4 regions of the Paenibacillus sp. FSL R7-0204 genome follow, and region 2 is predicted to be linked to each of the others. Evidence: riboswitches for the same ligand, from Rfam matches in the RefSeq annotation. Region 2 holds a riboswitch; each other region holds the start of a gene.
What was found. A riboswitch is a leader RNA that binds a small molecule or an ion and turns the genes downstream of it on or off. The one in region 2 is predicted to bind cyclic di-AMP.
Positions count from the first base shown of each region.

Region 1: another riboswitch for cyclic di-AMP. It lies ahead of MKX42_RS00860 (3D domain-containing protein); the one in region 2 lies ahead of MKX42_RS11265 (hypothetical protein).
Region 3: another riboswitch for cyclic di-AMP. It lies ahead of MKX42_RS31620 (hypothetical protein); the one in region 2 lies ahead of MKX42_RS11265 (hypothetical protein).
Region 4: another riboswitch for cyclic di-AMP. It lies ahead of MKX42_RS16420 (APC family permease); the one in region 2 lies ahead of MKX42_RS11265 (hypothetical protein).

Region 1 is NZ_JBBOCA010000001.1:169,572-174,997, reverse strand. It holds gene MKX42_RS00870 (HD domain-containing protein) at 1-661, shown strand, start outside; gene MKX42_RS00865 (TatD family hydrolase) at 715-1,485, shown strand; cyclic di-AMP (ydaO/yuaA leader) riboswitch at 1,685-1,914, shown strand; gene MKX42_RS00860 (3D domain-containing protein) at 2,203-3,363, shown strand; gene rnmV (ribonuclease M5) at 3,525-4,076, shown strand; gene rsmA (16S rRNA (adenine(1518)-N(6)/adenine(1519)-N(6))-dimethyltransferase RsmA) at 4,073-4,957, shown strand; gene yabG (sporulation peptidase YabG) at 5,032-5,426, shown strand, end outside.
Region 2 is NZ_JBBOCA010000001.1:2,547,259-2,552,684, forward strand. It holds gene MKX42_RS11255 (MMPL family transporter) at 1-485, opposite strand, end outside; gene MKX42_RS11260 (TetR/AcrR family transcriptional regulator) at 515-1,141, opposite strand; cyclic di-AMP (ydaO/yuaA leader) riboswitch at 1,524-1,706, shown strand; gene MKX42_RS11265 (hypothetical protein) at 2,079-2,576, shown strand; gene MKX42_RS11270 (flotillin family protein) at 2,595-4,025, shown strand; gene MKX42_RS11275 (alpha-galactosidase) at 4,160-5,426, opposite strand, start outside.
Region 3 is NZ_JBBOCA010000001.1:7,295,072-7,300,497, reverse strand. It holds gene MKX42_RS31640 (family 43 glycosylhydrolase) at 1-717, shown strand, start outside; gene MKX42_RS31635 (zinc-dependent metalloprotease family protein) at 925-1,596, shown strand; gene MKX42_RS31630 (hypothetical protein) at 1,616-2,308, shown strand; gene MKX42_RS31625 (hypothetical protein) at 2,432-2,629, shown strand; gene MKX42_RS31620 (hypothetical protein) at 3,177-3,629, opposite strand; cyclic di-AMP (ydaO/yuaA leader) riboswitch at 3,764-3,933, opposite strand; gene MKX42_RS31615 (hypothetical protein) at 4,140-4,388, opposite strand; gene MKX42_RS31610 (glutaredoxin family protein) at 4,495-4,737, opposite strand; gene ytxJ (bacillithiol system redox-active protein YtxJ) at 4,734-5,060, opposite strand; gene MKX42_RS31600 (SDR family NAD(P)-dependent oxidoreductase) at 5,289-5,426, shown strand, end outside.
Region 4 is NZ_JBBOCA010000001.1:3,689,645-3,695,070, reverse strand. It holds gene MKX42_RS16425 (ABC transporter ATP-binding protein) at 1-582, opposite strand, end outside; gene MKX42_RS16420 (APC family permease) at 769-2,586, opposite strand; cyclic di-AMP (ydaO/yuaA leader) riboswitch at 2,716-2,875, opposite strand; gene MKX42_RS16415 (disulfide oxidoreductase) at 3,102-3,536, opposite strand; gene MKX42_RS16410 (DsbA family protein) at 3,533-4,291, opposite strand; gene MKX42_RS16405 (sensor histidine kinase) at 4,385-5,426, opposite strand, start outside.

The sequences.
Region 1 (5,426 bases), 2.4 Mb from region 2:
GAAGGAATCGGGGATGCATGCGATTGAGGATTACCTGATGTCGCGGTATCAGATGTACTGGCAGGTCTATTTCCATCCGGTAACCCGCAGCTCAGAGATTATTCTCAGACAGATTCTCCGCCGGGCCAAGGAGCTGATGCAGCAGCAGCATGCCTTCCGCTTCATGATCGAGCCTTTAAGTGATCTGTTCAGCGGAGAGGTAACGGTAAGGCAGTATCTGCTGCTGGATGAAGCCTTGATGCAGACTGCTTTCATGCAGTGGACGCTGGAGGAGGATGATATCCTGAGCGACTTGTGCAGCCGCTTTATCCATCGTAAACTGTATAAATATGTGGAGATGGAGCATTTGGATTCTGACATGATTGACGAAATTCGCCGCAGCTTTGCCGGTGCAGGACTCCGGCCCGATTATGACCTGGAAATTGATTATCCCACCGATCTTCCCTATGATGTATTCCGTCCGGGAGACGGCTTTGACAGCAAGCAGATCCTGCTTCTGGACAAGCATGAGCGGCTGAGGGAAATCTCCGAGGTCTCGGATATTGTACGCTCGATCAGCGGTATTCACCGCGGCAGACACCATCTGTATTTTCCGCAGGACAGGCTGCAGAAAGCCCTTCCACAGCTGCCGCCATCCATCGCAGAGATTTTTGCCAAATAACAGATCAAGCTTGAAATTATAGATACAATAACAGGCCGAAAGGATGTAATGTAATGCAGTTATTCGACACCCATACCCATCTGGACGCTCCACAATTCGACGAAGACCGCGAAGAGGTCATTGCCAGGGCACTGGAAGCCGGCGTCAGTAAGATGATCAACATCGGCTTTAACCGGGACACGATACCGACGACTATGCAGCTTGCCGAGAAGTATGATTATATTTATGCAGCCGTTGGCTGGCATCCCCAGGATGCCATCACGATGGAGGACGGAGATTTGGAATGGATCGCTTCCTTGTGCTCTCATCCCAAGGTGGTTGCCATTGGTGAGATCGGGCTGGATTACTACTGGGACACCTCCCCCAAGGATGTGCAGCATGAAGTATTCCGCAAGCAGATCGGGCTGGCCCGTGAGCTGAAGATGCCAATCTGTATTCATAACCGCGATGCTCATGAAGATGTGATCCGCATCCTCCGTGAGGAGAAGGCAGGCGAGGTTGGCGGCGTAATGCACTCCTTCTCCGGTAGCTGGGAAAGTGCCAAGATGTGTCTTGATTTGGGCTTCCATCTTTCTTTTGGAGGACCGATTACGTTCAAGAATGCACGGGTGCCTAAAGAGGTGCTTGCCCAGACGCCGCTGGACCGGCTGCTGATCGAAACCGACTCCCCATATCTGACTCCGCACCCCTTCCGGGGCAAGCGAAATGAGACCGCTCATGTGAGGCTGGTAGCGGAGGCGGCCGCGGCAATAAAAGGGATTGAATTACAGGAATTGGCGGAAATTACGTATGCGAACGCACTGGAACGATTTGGGATACTCTGAAAACGGGAGTAAAAGCGGTGAAAAATGAAGTATAGCGGATATATTAAACTTTTATAATGGGAAAATGGCCGATTATTACAATATTTTAATCATTTTTTTACGTAAACGTGGTTGAATCGTCCTTTACAACATGTATCAAAACAGGATATCATCTTTTCAGTGCAGTGAGCTGTTGTAACTGTGACAGTCACTAATTTCATGGATCGTCTCGCTGAGTCTCCGGAAGCGGAGAATGGGGGAACCAATAATGCTCTGCCGCATGAACGTACAAGAGTGCAACCGCAGAATTGCCGCAGGCATTATTTGATTTCTTTACGTGGTCTTGGGGTGAATTTGAGGGCAACCGCCGTGAGCGGGTGACCTGAGATAGGGCGTCTCTCTTATGTCCGAACCCGACAGCTAACCCCGTAAGCGCAAGTAAGAGAGGAAACCTCGTGCATAAGCATTCCGACGTATTCGACACCGGGAAGCCACGAAAGAGTCCTCTATGAACTCTTTTTTAGGCTTCTTTTGTTTTGAATAATGAGAATGCTCCCGGCATACTGTTATATAACAGATCTCCGGAGTAACTATGCCGAGCAGGCGATCCATGAGCAGGAAACGCTGAAGCAAGTGCGGGCGTATCCTGTTGCAAACTCAAACCTAGTTTCGTCAGAAGTGATACAGTCTACCTTGATATAACTTGGACGACGGGGCTATGTAAGGAGGATGGAAAGAGTGGGCGTATTCCAACCAGAGGTATCCCATGATTCGCAATCATCCAGCAGGTCTTTCGCATTACGGTTGAAGCAAGTGAATCCCCGCGTAGTTTTACTTGCCGGTGTGGCATCGATTGTTATCGCACTGTTAATACTGCTGTACGTACACGGTCAGAGCAAAAAAGAAATTACCCTAGTAATAGACGGACAGGTACAGAAACTGGAGACGCGGGAAACGCTGTTCAGTGATGTGCTGGCTAAGGAACAGATTTCGCTGCAGGCGCATGATGAATTATCTATTGGCCTTAGTGATGAAATAAAAGACGGCGACCGTATCGTGATTAACACTGCGCAAAAGCTCGCTCTTACCGTAGACGGAAAGACCGAGACGTTATTTACGACCGAGGATACCATTGGTCAGGCCATCAGCAAGCTGGGCTACAGCCTGGAAGGCTTAGACAAGATTTACCCTTCGCTAGACACCGCAGTATCTGCAGACATGGAAATCAAAATTGTCCGGATTAACAAGCATGTGGTTCAACGGACAACTAATTTGCCTTTCCGGGTCATTAAGACAGCAGACCCCTCATTGACCAAGGGAACCGTAAGAGTGGCACAGGCAGGTAAGCCGGGCGTAATGATCCAGCACATCGAGAAGATCTATCAAGATGGCGAGCTGGCATCCATGCGCATGATCGGCAAGGAAGTACAGACGGTTACCAAGGACAAAGTCATTGCCATTGGAACCAAGCCGCTTCCTAAGCCCGTCGTAGTTACTGCCAAAGTCTCCAAACCTGTAACAACCTCCAAGTCATCTAAAGCCAGCGCAAAGGCCAGCAATATTACCAGTAAGGCTGGTGTGGATTTCGAGTACAAAAGAATGATCAAAAACGTATCCATGACCGCGTATTCGTCGCAGGAACCGGGTATTGGAACACGTACTGCCTCCGGCACACGCGTAACGGAAGGCCGTACTATAGCTGTAGATCCTAGTATTATACCAATTGGCTGGTGGGTGTACATTGAAGGATTAGGGTTTCGCCGAGCAGAGGATACCGGCGGTGCCATTAAAGGCAACAAGGTGGATGTCTATTACGATTCACTGAGCCATGCCCGTAATTTCGGCCGCAAGTCGCGCACACTCTATGTGATCGGACCTGTGAAGCCGGAGCTGAACTAAACGTAAAGTCTTTTGCAAATTAGCGGTTAATACGATATAGTGAGGGAAGCACTTACGGAATTTTAGAGAGCTGCCGCTCATCACTTATACATTCTTTAGCCAAAAAGAAGGGGAGCGAATCCTCTTCTTTTTGCGTTCTGGAGTAAGGAGTAAAATTATTTATGATTAAAGAGCTAATTGTGGTTGAAGGGAAAAGTGATACCGTTGCCGTTAAGCGGGCGGTTGAGGCCGATACGATTGAAACCGGGGGTTCGGCAGTGGATAGCAGGGTCATTGCCAAGATCAAGCTGGCCATGGAGCGCCGGGGTGTAATCATTCTTACCGACCCGGATCATGCCGGAGAGCGAATCCGCAAAATCGTCGCGGCCAAGGTGCCGGGCTGCAAGCATGCCTTCATCCCGGAGAAGGATGCCACCCGTAAAGGCGATATCGGAATAGAGAATGCTTCGCCTGAGGCTATCCGCCATGCGCTGGAGCATGTACATACCTCCTTCGAGGGGGCACAGGCTATCATCGGACTGGATGAACTCATGGCCGCAGGGCTGATGGTGCATCCCCGGGCGGCTGAGCGCAGAATGCAGCTTGGTAATCTGCTCGGTATCGGTTATTGCAATGGCAAGCAGCTGTACAAACGTCTGGCGATGTTCGGCATTACCCGCGAAGAATTCGCGCAGGCCCTCGCCCAAATTGATCAGGGAGGCATTACTTCATGAGCGGTATCGAGAATATCTCGTCCCCAACAAGAACCAAAGCGATAATACAGCGTTACGGATTCTCCTTCAAAAAAAGCTTGGGCCAGAACTTTCTGATTGATCAGAATATTCTGGATAAAATCGTGGATGCCGCCGGTCTGGACAGCACAGCCGGTGCGCTTGAGATTGGGCCGGGGATTGGAGCACTGACGGAACGGCTGGCGATGACGGCCGGGGCTGTCACTGCGGTAGAGATTGACCGCAGGCTGATTCCGATTCTTAGGGATGTCCTGTCGCCTTATGCCCATGTGAAGATCCGTAATGACGATGTGCTGAAGGTGAATCTGCAGGAGCTGTTCGCTGAGGATTTCGCGGGCAGGGACCGGGTTAGTGTCGTAGCGAACCTGCCTTATTATGTGACTACACCCATCCTCATGAAGCTGCTGGAGGAGAAGCTGCCGCTGGATAATATCGTAGTCATGATCCAGAAGGAGGTTGCTGAGCGTATGGCGGCGTCTCCAGGCGGCAAGGAGTACGGCAGCTTAAGTATTGCCGTCCAGTATTACAGCGAGCCTGAGCTGGTCTGTATGGTGCCGCGTACGGTGTTCATCCCGCAGCCGAACGTGGAATCGGCTGTGATCCGGCTGAAGGTCAGAGAACGCCCTCCGGTGGAGGTAGCGGACGAGAAGCATTTCTTTGGTGTGGTTCAAGCCTCCTTCACCCAGCGGCGCAAGACGATTGCCAATAATCTTAAGGCCCGCTTCTTCCCGGAAGAAGGGCGGGAGCGCCTGGAGGCGCTGCTCTCCGAAGCCGGCATTGAACCCTCGCGGCGCGGCGAGACGCTTAGCATTGAAGAGTATGCCCGTCTCAGTGCGGTTCTTCTGGCCGCAGGCATTGCATAGAATACAGAAAACCCTCCCGGCGGATGAACCAACCGGGGCCTTTGCCCATAACATGGGGTAGAGGTGGTGTTATGATGAATCTAGGAGACTTGGTCATTCGTAAATCCTATGGCGGCGATGTGACCTTTCGGGTAGACAATATAATGCAGAATAGAGCAGTCATTAAAGGCACGGAGTTCCGTCTGCTGGCGGATTCCCCGCTGGAGGATCTGGTTCAGGTGCCTCCTACACGGGTTACTGAGCGGGGAGCGCGTGCGCAGATCAAGGCAACAGAATCTTTAACCTGGCTGCGTAAAGACCGGCAGATCCAGAGCCAGCGAAGCGGAGAAAGCGTATCGGGGTCCACGGGAACCTGGGGCCCGTCTCCGAAGGAAGCGGCTTACTTTGAAGTGCCGGGCAAGGTCCTGCATTTGGATGGGGATGCGCTCTATCTGAAGAAGAGCCTGAGCCTCTACGAGCAGCTGCGCAT
Region 2 (5,426 bases):
GCGGCTTGGCCAGCAGCGGCGGAAGGATCGGCAGCAGCTTGACCAGCGGCAGCGGAAGGATCAGCAGCGGCTTGACCGGCGGCAGCGGAAGGATCGGCAGCAGCTTGGCCAGCGGCGGCAGAAGGATCGGCAGCGGCTGCTGCTTGTGCTGCCAGTTCGGCAGGGTTAATGACATATTCCATGTTGTATACATCATTAATAGCCTTTAGCAGCAGCGCTGTACGCTCAGGCGTATCAAGGCGCTCCCCATCCGGTACAGTGAAGGCGATACTAGCCTGGCCTCCGGCCGCAGCGGGCAGCTCTTTTGTCAGCTTATCCAGCACTTTTTGCGACTCTGTGCCTTCAATTTTCATCTCGGAGCTGGATTGAATGCCATTGACTCCAATCAGGGTGCCTACAACTCCGAGTACAATGATCCAGACTGCAATGAAGGCCCAAGGCTTGGCATAAGCAGATTTTCCTAAGCGGTATAGAAAGGTAGACATGTAATGGTTACTCCTCTTTATCTGTGAATTTAGAAGCCGTTGCGTAAATAAGCAAACATGGAATTCAGGTATTGGTCAAACGGCATAGCCCCGGAGTCCCCGCTCTGCTGCTCACCCGGTAGCATGACGTTCAGCCGTCCGTCCAGGATAGGCACGAAGGCCCCATAGACGGCACCTACCAGCAGGTGGGTATATCCATCGGCATACCGTCCACGGGTGAACTGCTCCAGTGTCTCCTGGGCGGTGATCTGCAAATGCCGGAAGACATTGAGAATGTAAGGCTCCAGGGACGGATATTGATTCGCCAGGGAGACGAACTGCCGCAGCTTATGCAGGAACTCCGAGGTGAATTGCAGCTTCAGCAGATTGTACAGGGCATCGAGCGGTGTAGAATCCGGCGCCAGAGCAGCCAGCGGGTTATGCTCTTCCTCTTTCTCTTGGACAGCAATCATGCCAATGAAATAGGCAGCTACCGCCTCCTCCTTGCAGGAGAAGTAATTCGCAAAAGTCCGCCGGGAATACCCGGCTTTCTGGACAATATCGTCCACGATGAAGCCGTCCATACCCTTATCAAGCGCAAGCTCGAAGGCCGCTACAGCTAAGGCGTAGGCGGTGGCTTCCTTTTTTTTGTCCCGCAAATTCAGTTTGGAATTCAAATCTCAACCTTCCTCCTTTCCCTAAGAGCTATAAGCCCTATAGAATCTATAGGTTCTATTATTGCTCAAAGGGAAAGATTGCACAATGAGCATCGAGTGACGGAAATGTGAATATTTTAAATTTGGAGTAATGGGCTGAGGAAGAAAAGTAGGGTTAGGGGATTAAGTTAGGAGGGCAGTGGGAAGTACGTGAGAGGAAGAGTAACATGGGTGTAAACAGACGATAGCGCGAGCAAATCCCCGGGCGGATAAGAGCAGAGCTGAAGAATGCGCCTTCATTCACGAAGGGACAGCATTATTGACTTCTTTTGTCATCCGTGAGGTTTTACATTAAATGGCTGCAGGCGTAAGATTCAATCAACAACCGAATGAAATGACACTGTTCTTGAAATGGCTGAATTCCGTAACGGGAACGGGGGAACCAACTGGTGCAGGCGGCTTAAGGATAGGCTGCTGAGTACCCGGGGTGAATCCTTGCCAGTGTGCTACTATGGCTCTGGTGAGGTAGGGCAATCTCGCTGCCCGAATCCGTCAGCTAACCCCGTAAGCCTCGAAGAGAGAGGATGAGCGCCATGATCGAGTAACCGACCACGGAGAGCCCTGCTGCTGCTGTGGTCTTTTTGCTGTGTAGGGAAGGGGATTAATCCCACTGAATGCCCTGAAAATGGGCTGGATACGGAAATGAAGAGCACAAGTGCCCCTGAATCCAATTGCGCCTCTGCCATACACAACCAAGCAGCCTAAAGTGGAAATTAGGGGCAATAGTGACAGGTGGAAGCACAACTGAATCTTATAACAACACTAGTTATTCAGTTTATGTACCACAATAGTCAGTTTCCGCATCGCCACTACAGTCAGTTTTCTTATAGCCATATTACATTGAAAGGAGGGGGTTACCATCGCTACTGTATTTATCGTCTGCTTCTGGGTTGGCCTCGTGCTTATCCTAAGCGGCAGCATTCATGGACACGGCCTGGCAGGCCACCTGCATGTCGGGGGAGGTGATACCGGGGGGCCGGGCTTTCTGCCGATTCTTCCGCTGATGGTGTTTGTCACCGTCTGGGGCGGCACGGGGTATATGCTTGTCAAGTACAGCGGGATGCAGCTGCTCGCCGTGGTACTGGTCTGTACCTTGATCGCCCTGCTGCCGGGCATCCTGCTCTACACGGTACTGGCCCGGGTGATGACCCGGTATGACAGCAGTATGAGTGAACTGGATTATGATCCGGCTGGCCAGCTCGGCTATATCAGTATCGCCGCAGCGGATGGGGCCGTGGGAGAGATGAAGTATGTGCTGCACGGGACCATGCGCTCCATCGGCGTGCGGGCCGGATCCGGCCAGTCACTGCTGCGCGGCGATCGGGTGATTATTGTGAAGACGGATAAGGGGATCGCAGCGGTCACCCTGTTCGAACGGGAAATGGAACAAAACTAACGGGGAGTGTCGGAGCAAATGTTAATTTTATATGTAACCGGAGCTATTGTTGTTGTGATTCTGCTGGCGTTAACCAGTATTGTGACCGCGTATAAAAAGGTTCCGCCCAATCAGGCCATGATCGTATACGGCCTCGGCGGCAAAAGAGTGGTCCAGGGCGGCGGGACGTTCGTCATCCCCGGCTTCCAGAACAATAAAACCATCTCCATGATGCTGATGAGCTTCGATGTGATCCCGGCGCAGGCCATGTTCTCCCGTCAAGGCATCAAGCTGAACCTGGAGGCCGTAGCCCAGATTAAGATAAAAAGCGATCCAACCGCTATTCTCACCGCCAGTGAGCAGTTCATTGACCGGCCGGAAGAGGACCGTGAGACGATTATTTTGCATTCGGTGGAGGGTCATCTGCGCGGCCTGATCGGCCAGCTCAGTGTAGAATCTATACTCAAGACCCCAGACGAAATCAACAGCAAGATGCGGGAGACCTGCTCGGAGGACCTCGACAAAATGGGGCTGGAGGTGGTCAGCTTCACCATCAAAAAGATTACCGACGACAAAGGGTACATCGACAATATGGGCGTGCCCGAAATTGAGCGTATCCGCCGCGACGCCAGTATTGCCAAGGCCGAAGCCGAACGCGACATACAGATCAAGCAGGCCGAAGCGGAGAAGGAATCCTCCATTGCCAAAGCCAATGCCCATCAGGCGACCATAGAAGCGGGAACCGCCGCCCGTGCGAAGGAATCCCTGTTCGAGAAGGAGCTGAATATTAAGCAGGCGGACTTCAAGCTGGAGACAGAAGTGAAGAAGGCGCAGGCGGATCTGGCGTACGAATTGCAGCAGAACAAGATCAAGCAGTCCCTGGTTACGGAGCAGGTGAAAATCACTCAGATGGAGGCCGAAGCCAACCGCACAGTCCGGGAGATCGAGGTCGAGCTGAGACAGCGGGAGCTGGAGGCAACGGTGATCAAGCCTGCCCAGGCGGAGAATCAGGCAACGATCATGAGAGCGGAAGCCGCCAAGCAGCGGCAGATTCTGGAGGCGGAAGCTGAAGCAGCTACGACGACCAAGCGCGGACTGGCAACAGCGGAGGCGGAATTGGCAAAAGGGAAGGCGAATGCGGAGATCGTCCAGCTCGCCGGAGCGGCGGAAGCGGGAGCACTGCAGAAGAAGGCTGAGGCGTACAAACAGTTCACTCAAGCGGCCCTGACTGTGGAATTCCTGAAAATCCTGCCGGAGCTGGCTGAGAAAATCGCTTCCCCGCTGGCCAAGGTAGATAAAATCACCGTCATCTCCCAGGACGGGGCTTCCTCAGGCGTAAACAAAATTACCGGCGATATCGCCAAAATCATGGCCCAGGTGCCTGAGCTGACCAAGACGCTGACCGGCATGAATGTAACAGAGGCGCTCAGCGGGTTACTTGGCCGGGATCATGAACATGGACAGGAGTAGAAGAGGAGCAGGGGGAGGCAGTAAGTAGTTAATGAAACGGCAGCTAGCCCCTTCCTGACTGCATCTCTCCACAAAAAAACAGGCGTCAATCTCCAAAAGGAGGCTGACGCCTATGGTATGTCTGAAGCTGTAGATCAGCGCTGTACCGCTCTCAGACGGTAAGTGCAGCTTGCGTAATCTCCGCGCAGGTCGGAGACCACGAGGCCCATGCGCATCAGGCGGTCGCCGCCGAGCGGGGTGCTGTCAAAGGCCGTCTGGAACGGACCGGAGCTATCGCCTCCAGCTGGCGCAGAAGCTTCTGCGCCACCGTGGACATGCCCGTTGCTGCCGGCAGCCCCGGTCTCAATGACGTAATCCAGCTCCGGGTTCAGTCCCTTGAGCGTAAGGCGTGAAATCGGCGGATTAGGTCTTGCGAGTACACGGAAGTAAGCGACGAAGGCTTCGGTCTTGTCCTCGCTGACGAACATCCAGGCAGTCTCGCCGCTACCCTCGAACGGACTCAGCAGACGGTACATATCCCCTTGCTGCACCAGTGTGCGGATCTCCTTGTACTGGGCAATCTGCCGGGCGGCCAGGTCCTTCTCGGCTTCGGTGAACTTGGTGAGGTCCAGCTCATAGCCGAAGTTACCGCTCATCGCCACATCGCCGCGTGTAGCGAGGGAGGTAATGCGGTCCACCTGATGGTTCGGAACGTCAGATACATGCGCGCCCATGCTGCTGGCCGGGTAGACGATGCTTGTGCCGTACTGAATCGCCAGACGCTCAACCGCATCGGTGTTGTCGCTGGTCCAGGTCTGAGGCATATAGAACAGCATACCCGGATCGAACCGGCCGCCGCCGCCGGAGCAGCTCTCGAACAGAATGTCAGGGAAGCGCGAGGTCAGGCGCTCCAGCAGATGATACAGGCCGAGCATATAGCGGTGGGCTGTTTCTTTTTGCCGGTCCGGGGCGGCCTTCACCGATGCAATCTCGGTCATATTGCGGTTCATGTCCCACTTGATATAGCGGATCGGGGCACTGGAAAAGACCGCGCTTAGCGTCTCATACAGATAGTCACATACCTCCGGGCGGGAGAGATCCAGGATCAGCTGGTTGCGGCCTTCCGTCCGGCGGCGTCCTTCGGCATGCAGGCACCAGTCCGGGTGCTTGCGGTACAGTTCACTGTCCGGCGAGACCATCTCCGGCTCCACCCATAGACCGAACTGTATACCTTCCTTGTTGACCCGGTCTGCCAGATCCGCCAGACCTTCAGGCAGCTTGCGGCGGTCCTCGAACCAGTCGCCGAGTGAGCTGTTATCCTTGTCGCGTCTGCCGAACCAGCCGTCGTCAAGGACGAATAGCTCAATGCCGAGCGGGCCTGCTGCTTTGGCGATGGTCGCGATTTTGTCCGCATTGAAGTCG
Region 3 (5,426 bases), 4.7 Mb from region 2:
CTGGAAATGAAGGATGGATCGAATGTAGCGAAAATGGAAGTTGAGGGGATGACAGGTGTTGAATTAGAGGCCGATGGACTCTCTCATGACGTATTTGATGATTTTAATCAGGAGAAATATGATCTTCATTTTCTGACTCCGTACCGTGAACAGCAGGGGGCATGGGTGAATACGGTTGAACGTCCGGGTTACTTACGCATTCATGGAGAGAATTCTTTTTTCTCGCAGATTCATCCGGCGATTATGGCTACGCGTGCAACCTCCCTTCATTATGAAGTGCAAACCAAGGTGGAGTTTCATCCCGATCATTACTCGGAAACGGCGGGGATGGGGCTATACTATGATTCGAATAATTGGCTGTACGTTCACTTGACCCACTCCGAATCAGAGGGCACGGTTCTATATGTGCTGCAGGCCAAGCTGGGGGAACGTATTGAGCTGGTCCACCATTACATTCCAGTCCCTGATGACACAGCGGAGCTCAAGATTATCTATCATTCAGGCATCGCGAGTATCCTTTACCGCTTCGGGGATAACGGGGAATGGCAAGCTTTTGTAGAAAATATCGATGCTCTCTATTTGTCGGATGAAGGCGTGAACGGGGAGCCGGGAGAGATTGGCGGATTTACAGGCTTGTTCAATTTCATCGGTTCCGTTGATGCTCACCAGCATGACTCCTTCGCTGATTTTGACTACTATGGCGTGAAGAATTACTAATTGGACAAAGCAGAAGCTTATCATGCTAAAAGATTCGTCTGAAACTTGTAGTAGGAAAAGACCATCCTTTAAAGGATGGTCTTTTGATTTATATTGAATTGGAATATGAAAAAAAATAACAAATAAGTAATGAAAAAAGGAGGATTTATATGTAAAATATAAACATATTTAGATATAATAACTTTTAAGGAGAGGTGAAAATTTTACATGCATAGTAAAAAGAAAGCGTTAACATTATCACTTATAGCATTTTTGACTTCCACTGTCCCTATTCTTCATTCTACAGCAAGCGCACATGAAATATACTACACAGGTTCACCCACTAATGCGACTGCTTACCCGATTAAATGGGATAATTTAAGTAATGGTAAGGCAAATTTAAAAATTAATGGAGATAACTTGAGCACTGAGTATACCAGCGCATATTCCACTGCTTCCTTTTTATGGTCAACATATTCAAAAAAAGTTACAACGAGTCAAGCTAGTTTTGGAGCCTCTACTCTTGATATAGCTTCAGCTACTAAGGCTTATTGGGACCAACGCTTCGGTGTTATCGGTACAGGTATACTTGGAATAACTGACTCCAAGTCAACTGATGGATATATTATTAACTCTTCAAATGTACAAAACTCTTCAAGGAAGGTCCGGTACGCACAGATTTTTATGACACCCTATACATCGATGTATAGTAGCTCCGATAAGAATAATCATAAAATCGCTACAATTACCCATGAAATTGGCCATGCGCTGGGGCTTGGTCATCCTAACGAATATTATTACCCCACTAATGCTGAGTCCATTATGCGAACTGGTGGAAGTTATGAAGGATATTATACTCCTAGAGCACACGATATTAATGACTTGACTAATAAATATTAAATTTATAAGGAGGATTGAGATGAATATAAAAAAATTAATGACCCCTGCGGTCATGGCATTTATCGTACTGGGGCTGATCACAGGCTGTTCAAGTGTTACTTCCTCAACATCAGATATGTCTTCCGCCACAAGCCTTTCTCCGGAGAAAATAAAAGAGCTTCGTAAAACATATCCTGTATCCACTGGATCACCCCAAAATGTCGATCTACAGGATTTGACATTTAAGCAGGTGCTGGATTATACGGATTCGGTTATTATAGCGGAGGTCATTCAGCAAATGCCGGATTTCAGCGTGGATCTAATTACGGAGCCAGGTACTCCGGAGGGCAATTTGGCTGAGAAATTAGAAGCAGCCGGAGAGCAGCCGTATCGGCCGGAGTTCACTTCTTTTCAAGTGAAGGTAGATGAAGTCGTCACAGGCGAGGAGGTTGGCAGCACCATTAACCTGATTTACAACTCTGAGTTTAAGGGAATTGAACCCGAACTCAAACCAGGTATGAAAATTGTCGTAGCCGTGAAAAAGGGTGTAGGTAAAGAGCAGGAGGGAAGCTACTCGTTTACGCGATATGGTACGTATTATGTGGTTGAGGACGATTATGTTCTATCTGCGTTTGAGGGTCAAAGTGAAGAAATGAGAGGCTTCTCCCAGGATACTAACGGCTATAAACTGGATAATCTTATTAGTGAGATTAAGGCTTTAAAAAGCAATTAAAGGTATCCTTTAAATCATGTGACGATCATTCCCTAGAGTCTTGCTTACCCGGACCCTGAACTGGTGAAAACGCCGGAGATGGTGTACCTTAGTAGTATTAGTCTTTAGGAGTGGTGAATGGTTGTGAAGAAAAGTAGACAAACCCCCGTGCTGGTCGCGGCTTCTATCCTGCTCATTATTGTCAGCAGCCTGATCCCCTCGGATCAGTCGACTTGGCTGGGGGCGTTACAGACCCTTCTGCTGGGAGCCGGACTGCTCGGCTGCTGTATGGCTTTTTGGCGGTTTGCCAAGGGCGGCAAGGGTGGCAAGGGCAAGAGCTGAGTTCTATGTAGTGAACGGCAGGCGGAGACAGGATCAGTGCATGGGATGATCGAGCTATGTAAGATGAGCCAAGCACTGCATGGGTGCTGGTACTGAGAGTCAAGGACTAAGTCGCGGCGGATGCTGCGGCTTTATTTGATAGAATTTATATGTTTTGGGGTCCCCGCAAAAGTACCTGAATGAATATCGAAGCTAGAGCCCCATTGAGGGGTATTTTGTATTGTAGGCGGACTCAGAGGCCCTTATTTTGTGAAAAAGACCGATTATCTCCCCGTTGCGGACTGAGAGGACCTTAACGGGCTGGGTGGAGCAGAAAATGAGGCGGAATGGGTTAATTAAGCGCCTCTCAGTCCGCATGGCCTTCAGAATAGTCTCATTTGCCGAAATAGCGGATTTGTAGTCCGCAGCCCGCCCGCTATCTCCTTCTGCCGCACCGGTATCCTAATTCCGCCACATCAGACTCCTTCTGCCATACCCGTATCATAACTCCGCTACATCCAACTCGTTCCGGCGCACACATTCCCATAGCCCATGCTAATCACCCACCTCATCCCGCCGAAGGGCGGTGGACCGCAGGCAAGGCAGAATGTGCGGCTGCCATCTGCTCGCGTATTCCTCTTAGCCGGGCCTTCAGCTCGGGGATGCTGCACTCCAGGATCCGGCTGATGTCGGGCAGGGGGAGCTGGATGCCGTACCATAAGGCACTGGCAACGTGATCGTCCCAGTTAAGCGCAGAAGCGGATCGGCTACGGTTCCGCGCGAGCACGGCACATTGGCGGATGCACTCTTTGTAGGCAGCCGCAGCAGCGCCGTCCCCTGAGAGGCTGCTCTTGAGCCATAGTGGATGGAGTGCCACGAAGGTGGCGGTGGTTGCTTGCTCGGCGCGGGCGCCTTTTTCCAGCAGCAGACAGCTAAGCGCATAGACGGGACTGCTATATTGCCGGGTGTAGTGGTTGAATCCGGCAGCAGCAGCTGCCTTGGGCGATAAGGGGTCAGGCATGTGGTCACGTTCCTTCCTGAATCTATACTGTGCAGTTCATTCCAGCGCGCAAAAAACCGCAGGCAGAGGAGGACCTCTGCCTGCGGTTTTGGGTAACAGGCGTAAGACGCCTGGCACAAAAGCATGGCGGATCAGGGCTCTCTCTTGGCGCTTACGAGGTTAGCTGTCGGATTCGGACGGTGAGAGTCGCCCTACCTGCCGGAGACCTGCGCGTGGCATTCTCCTTCGGATTCACCCCAAGTCGGCCTGACGGCCGGATGGTTCCCCCGTTTTCCACATGACGGAAATTCAGCGTGCATGCATATGCTCATTTTCATGAATGCGTTCATTTGCTTTCAACACGAATCATACTCTTTTCGGAGGGGGTTTGTAAAAATGGAAAAGAGTGCTATTCGTCTTTTTTTCAGCAAATGGCTGAATGGCAGTGCATAGGGAAGCCAAAACTCATATATGTAGCAGTTTATCTGCCATTTATCTCGCTCAAGCGCTGTTTTTTATTTTTGGCAGAGATCACCACCAAAGCGGAACCTTCTGATTCTTCCAGGCAATCATCCGCTTCACCTCACGAACGGTTCCAGTTGTAATCTCATAGTCGCTGCGGTTGGTGGCATGAAGGTCAAGGAAGTGCAGCATCCCTCCATAAGTCCCTACAGCCAGCAGCGTCTCATCCGAATTGACAGCTAATTGATTGACGTCGCTTACATAACGCTGCCCTTCTTCACGCCATTTGGCGGCATGCTCATCCTGTAGCCACTTCAATTGATCAGTCCTCCTGTTCCAGATATATATAAATATACAAATTTCACATCAATGAACCGCAAAAAAAGGTGCTGCTCCTCTTGAGAGGACAGCACCTTTGTGTATATTACAGAACAGCAGCATCCATAAGCTCCTGGAGCTCAGGAAGATTGAAGCCCTTGACTGCCCGGTCCCCGGATACGGTGACAGGAATGCCCATGAAGCCCAGCTTCTCTACTTCCTCTTGATAGACGGAGCTTGTCATCACATCCCGGACCTCGAAGGGAATTCCTTTGCTCTCCAGCAACTGCTTGACCTGATTGCATTCGCTGCAGCCGGAGGTCGAGTAGACAATTACGTTCGCGCTCATTGTTCCACTGCTTCCTTTATCGCTTTTTGGGTAATCTTCCAGTGTGAGGTGTTCCAGCGGACTTCGCTGTCCTCCAGCAGGAAGATTTGCGGGGATTCATGCTTGATTCCGAAATCCTCAGCAATCTGATTGGAGACAGGACGGTCTTCGATTACATGGACCACGGCTGCAGGAGTATCTGAATGCTGTGCATAGGCCTGGAATTCTTCATTGGCCTTGGCGCTGATCGGGCAGGTGGTGCTGTGCTTGAAGAGCAGTTTTTTGCCAGGCTGCCCGATATATTGCTGTAATTCTTCTTTAGTGTGGATTTGTTGAATAGACACCTTAGGATCACCTTCCCGGGTAAAAGTTAATGAAACCTGTTGTCAACAATTGTGTTGTTAACAACTATTAATCTTGATTGTAACATAGTTCAAAATTAAAGCAAAAGTAAAGTTAAGCTTAGCTTGCCCCTCCCTTGCAGGATGTTGTTAACGGCGCGAGGCCATGCTAATGTGAGAGGGATGAACCTAGGCTCGGTGCATAATCATGCAGATATGAGGGGGGAGCTAATGAAAAGGGTTGCTTGTGTTACCGGTGCTGACCGTGGACTGGGATTGTGCCTCGTTCGATCTCTTTTGGAGAGTAAGTACATGGTGTTTGCCGGACAGTATTTGCCGGACCCTGCGCTACTTGAAGCTTTGAAAGCG
Region 4 (5,426 bases), 1.1 Mb from region 2:
GATCGTCCGGCCTTCCTGCTCATTCAGCTTCTGCAGCAGCTGAAGCACCTCCAGCTGATGGGCCATATCCAGGAAGGTCGTCGGCTCATCAAGGAACAGAATATCTGTCTGCTGTGCCAGTGCCATGGCGATCCAGGCCCGCTGCCGCTGTCCGCCGGAGAGGCGGTCAATCGGCCGGTCACGGAATTCATTCATGCCGGTCAGCGCAATCGCATCGGCAATAATGCTGCGGTCTTCAGGCGTCAGGCTGCCGAAGCCCTTCTGATGCGGATACCGTCCATACCCTACCAGCTCAGATACCGTTAAGCCGTCCGGGGCAGTAGGATTCTGCGGCAGAATCGCCAGCTGGCGGGCCACCTCTTTGGTGGAGAGATTGTGAATAGACTTCCCGTCAAGCATGACACTCCCGCTCTTCGGCTTCATGATCCGGGCCATTGTCTTCAGAATCGTGGATTTCCCCGAGCCGTTCGCCCCGACAAGCGCCGTAATCTTCCCTGTCGGAAGCGACAGGTTCAGCCCCTTCACAATCATAGTCTCCGCATATCCGATGCTCAGCTGCTCTGTATTTAAACGTTCCGACATGATAACACTCCTCGTATAAATGTAATGGAGCAAGGCTCCTCTATTATAATTTAGCTATAAAACAGACAAGCTCATTTATTGCTTATAGATTGATGATATTGATTCTCATTATCTCTGTCAACTAAAACGTAAAAACGGCCGCCTCCGCATGAAGCAGAAACAGCCGTCTTCCTATAATCTTCTATATTATTTATGCAGATGGAAAGGAACCGTGGCGATGACAATGTCCTTCTGATTCATCAGATATGAACGGATGAACAAGCTGGTCTGATTATGCAGCACCGCCTGCCACCAGTGCTTGGTCACGAATTGCGGAATCAGGACGGTAATATGATCCGTTGAAGAGGTCTTCCACTCTACTGTATCGATGAACTTCACCAGCGGGCGGATAATGCTGCGGTAGCGGGAACGCAGGACGATCAGGCGTACGCCGGGGTTCCACTCCTCCCACTTCTGCTCCATCTTGTGAATCTCTTCTTCATCGAAACCTACATATACAGCGACCACATTATCCGTCAATGACTTCGCATAGCTGATCGAATGCAGTACAGCGCGGGTCACACCGGCGACCGGAACGACTACGGTGCTTCCTTTGATACAAGGCTTATCGGTTGCCGGACAAATCCGCAGCTGATCGGCAATATTCATATAATGACGGTGAATCCGGTGGAACACGATAATGACGACCGGCAGGAAAATGAAGGCCATCCACACGCTGGAGAATTTGGTGATGATGAAGATCATGGTGATCGTTAACGTGGTGAGCATCCCGACCGTATTCACGGCGAACTTGCTCTGCCAGCCTTGCGGCTTCGTTCTGTACCATTGGACCATCATGCCTAGCTGCGACAGCGTGAACGGAATGAATACCCCTACTGCATATAATGGGATGAGTCCTTCTGTATTCCCGTGAAATGCCGCTACCAGCACTGCCGACATCACGCCGAGGAAAATAATACCGTTGGAGAAGCCCAGCCGGTCGCCGCGCACCATGAAGGCATGGGGCAGATATTTGTCTTTGGCGAACATGAACGCCAGCAGCGGGAAGGCTGAGTACGCCGTGTTGGCTGCCAGAAACAGGATAACCGCAGTAATCCCCTGGATGAAGAAGTACAGTCCGCCGCGCCCGAAGGTAGATTCGGTAATCTGTGAGACCACGGTAGCCTTCTCATCGGGCATGATGCCGTACCAGTAAGCGAGCAGCGTAATGCCCGTGAACATCACCCCGAGAATGAGGCCCATGAGCATCAGCGTTTTAGCTGCATTTTTCTCCGCCGGTGCTTTGAAGTTAGGAATGGCATTGGAGACTGCCTCAACCCCGGTCAGAGCCGAACAGCCGGAGCTGAAGGCCTTCAGCAGCAGGAACATACTCACGTTCGATACCGCCGAGCCAATCTCAGGAACGTGGGCATGGGCGCCGCCGGTCATATATTTGAAGACCCCCGAGATGATGAGCACGAAGATGGAAACAACGAACAGATAGACAGGGATGGCGATGAACGAAGCCGATTCGGTCACCCCGCGCAGATTAACAATCGTTAAGAGTACGATAACAGATACCGCTATGAGGACACTATGATTATGCAGATTTGGAAAAGCTGAAGTGATCGCATCTGTCCCCGCCGAGGCGCTTACCGCCACCGTCAGAATGTAATCCACCAGCAGCGAGCCGCCGGCCAGAAGCCCCGTATGCACCCCAAGATTGGTTTTGGCTACAATATAAGCACCTCCGCCCTGCGGATAAGCGAATATCGTCTGCCGGTAGGACAGGATCAGAATGGCCAGCAAGCCCAGTACGGCTAATGCGATTGGCAAGGAGTACCAGATAGCGGTGAATCCGGCGGCCACCAGTACAATCAGAATTTGTTCTGTTCCGTAGGCTACAGACGAGAGTGCATCAGAAGACAGGACAGCCAGTGCTTTCACCTTGGATAACTTTTCATGATCGAGTTCGTTCGACTTCATCGGACGCCCGATCAATAGTCGTTTAACCTTGCTTACCATTGTAGTAACAGTTCCTCTCTTGGTTAAGTTGAAACGGGCTTTCCCTGCGCTGTTTTCATAAGTGGATTTCATAAATGCAGGCACCAAAATAAGCATACGGAAATGATCCGCATGCCTTCGAGTGCATGGTCATTATCCCACTGCTGGCTTACGAGGTTAGCTGGCGGATTCGGACTGTGGTAGCCCTACGGTTACAGCCCTTGCGGCCTGCTCCGATTCACCCCTTTTGGCCTTGGCCAAAGTGTGGTTCCCCCGTTTTTCCTTCCGGAAAATTCAGCGCATATTCAACTTCTCACAAGGACTAATATTAAGCTACAATGCGACTTCCGTAAAGCGTGGAAACAAATGAAAAAAGAATGAAAAGCACTCAAAACAACCAAATTCATCATCCGGTATGTCTTGATCTTTCATTCTCTTTCATTATCCCTTTAACACGTGATTTTACAGGGTTTTTGTATATTATTTTTCACTAAAATTAAGGGCATTCTCTTCTCTTCCTTCTGCCCCTCAGCTTCTTACTCCGCTGGCTCCTCTTTGCGTCCTGTCCAGAGCAGAATGGAGATTAAGGCAAAGGCTATAAGTGCAAGCAGAGGGACCGTTACAAATCCGAACCAATTCAGATAATCCTTGTTGCACGGTACGCCGATGGTGCAGGGAAGCACCTTGCTGAGCGCCGGAATTTTCTGCTCTGCATAATGATAAATAGAGATACAGCCGCCGATCAGACTAAGAGGAAGCACATAAGGAATGATCCGCTTGTCCGCCCGGTAGGTGGCGATCCCCAGCAGGAACAGCTGCGGGTACATGAAGATCCGCTGGAACCAGCACAGCTTGCAGGGCTCGTAATGCAGGACCTCACTGAGATACAGGCTGCCCGCTACAGCTACCACACAGACGAACCAGGCCAAGTACAGACAATTACGCCGGCAGAAGGCAGAGAAGGCGGTCATTGGGCGGCCCCTGTTCCCGCTGCTGCTGCCTGAATCTGGGCGTCAATCGCCTCCATATTGAACGGCTCTTTCACCTTGATGCCGTTCACGAACAGGGATGGCGTATTCGTTACGCCTGTATCGGTGCCCAGCTTAATATCCCGGTCCAGCTCCTTCTCATAGGTACGGTCATCAATATCCTTGCGCATCAGGTCATAATCCACCGGCAGCTCCAGCTGCTTGGCAAGACTCACCATGAAGTCAGGTGTAGCCCACTCCTTATCTTCATTTCCCTGATTGGCATAGATCGCATCGAAATACTTCCAGAACGCTTCCTGGTTCTGATGATACACCGATAACGCTGCCAGGGAGGCCGTTCTGGAATCCGTGCCGAGGAAGGCCAGATTCACGAAATAGAAGGCTGCTTTATTTTGGTCCACATAACCTTGAACGATCTGCGGTTTGATCACACCGGTGAACTGGGCGCAAGCCGGGCATTTGAAATCGCCGAATTCCACAATTTTGACCGGAGCATCCTCCTTGCCAAGCCGCATCATTTCGCTGTAATTGAAGGCAACCGGCTTACTGTCTGTACCGGCAGGCGAAGAGTCCTTCGAAGCCAGCATGAATAAGCCTACAAAAATAATAACGACAATAGCTACCGTACTCACGATCAGAATTCTCGTTTTCTGCTTCTGCTGTTCCTGCTCTGCCCTGCGCTTCTCCTGCTTGCTCATCTGGGGAGCCATGACATTGTTCTTTTTTGTTTTGCTCAAAGAGAGTTCCTTTCCGTCCTCAGGACTGTCGTGATAAAAGAATAGTTACTTTCAAATTATATAATGTTAACTCTCTTGTTGGCAATCGCTGTCTTATACGGCTTCGTTCTCGTCTGCTGGCTCCCCTTCCCCGGTATCCTTGCCGAAGAATATCTCCGGGGAATGCTCCTGCGACTGCAGCTTAATCCTGAAGAAGAATTGTGTGCCGCCACCCTCTGCCGGTTCTGCCCAGATCTCCCCTTGCATCAGGTCTACCAGCTTCTTGCAGATCGCAAGACCCAGACCCGTGCCGGGGTATTTGCGGGTATGCGACCCGTCCACCTGGGAGAAGGACTGGAAGAGCAGCTGAAGCTTATCCGGGGAGATACCAATGCCGGTGTCGCGCACCATGAATTGCAGCGCCTGAGCGGTCTCCCTGACGCCATAGGACTCCACCTTCACCGTTACCGTACCGGATGGCGTGAATTTCACCGCATTGCCGATCAGATTGATCAGAATCTGGCGGACACGCGCAGCATCCCCGGTGAACTTGTCGGGAAGCCCCTCTTCGATTACAAGCTCCAGAGATAACGGCTTGTCTTGTGTGCTCACCGTGAACAGATCCATACAACCTTGGAGCAAAGCCTTCAGCCCGAAAGTATCTTTGTTCAGCAAGAGGCCATCCGCCTCTAGCCTGGAGATATCGAGAATATCGCTCATCACATGCAGCAGAGCGTGGCTGCTTGTACTCTGAAGCCGCAGGAGCTCCAGATGCTCAGGATTGCTGATCTCCTCGGCCAGCAGCTGGTTGACGCCGATAATGCCGTTCAGCGGTGTGCGGATCTCATGGCTCATCGTGGCCAGGAACTCGCTTTTCATCGTCACAGCACTCTCCGCAGCATCCCTCGCCTCCAGCAGCTCATACTGATACTTCATCAGGGCAGTCACATCCTCGGCCACGATATAGACCCACTGCTCCGTATGATGCAGCAAAGGAAAGACGGTGACACTACAGATCAGCTGCTCCCCGCCTTTGCTCCGGACCTTCAGCTCCAGCTTGGAGGACTGCCCCCGTGAAGCACGCGTTATGGCATCCCGTACAGCCGCTTCATCCCGTTCGCTGTACAGTATCGCCTTATAATTCCCCAGTTCTTCG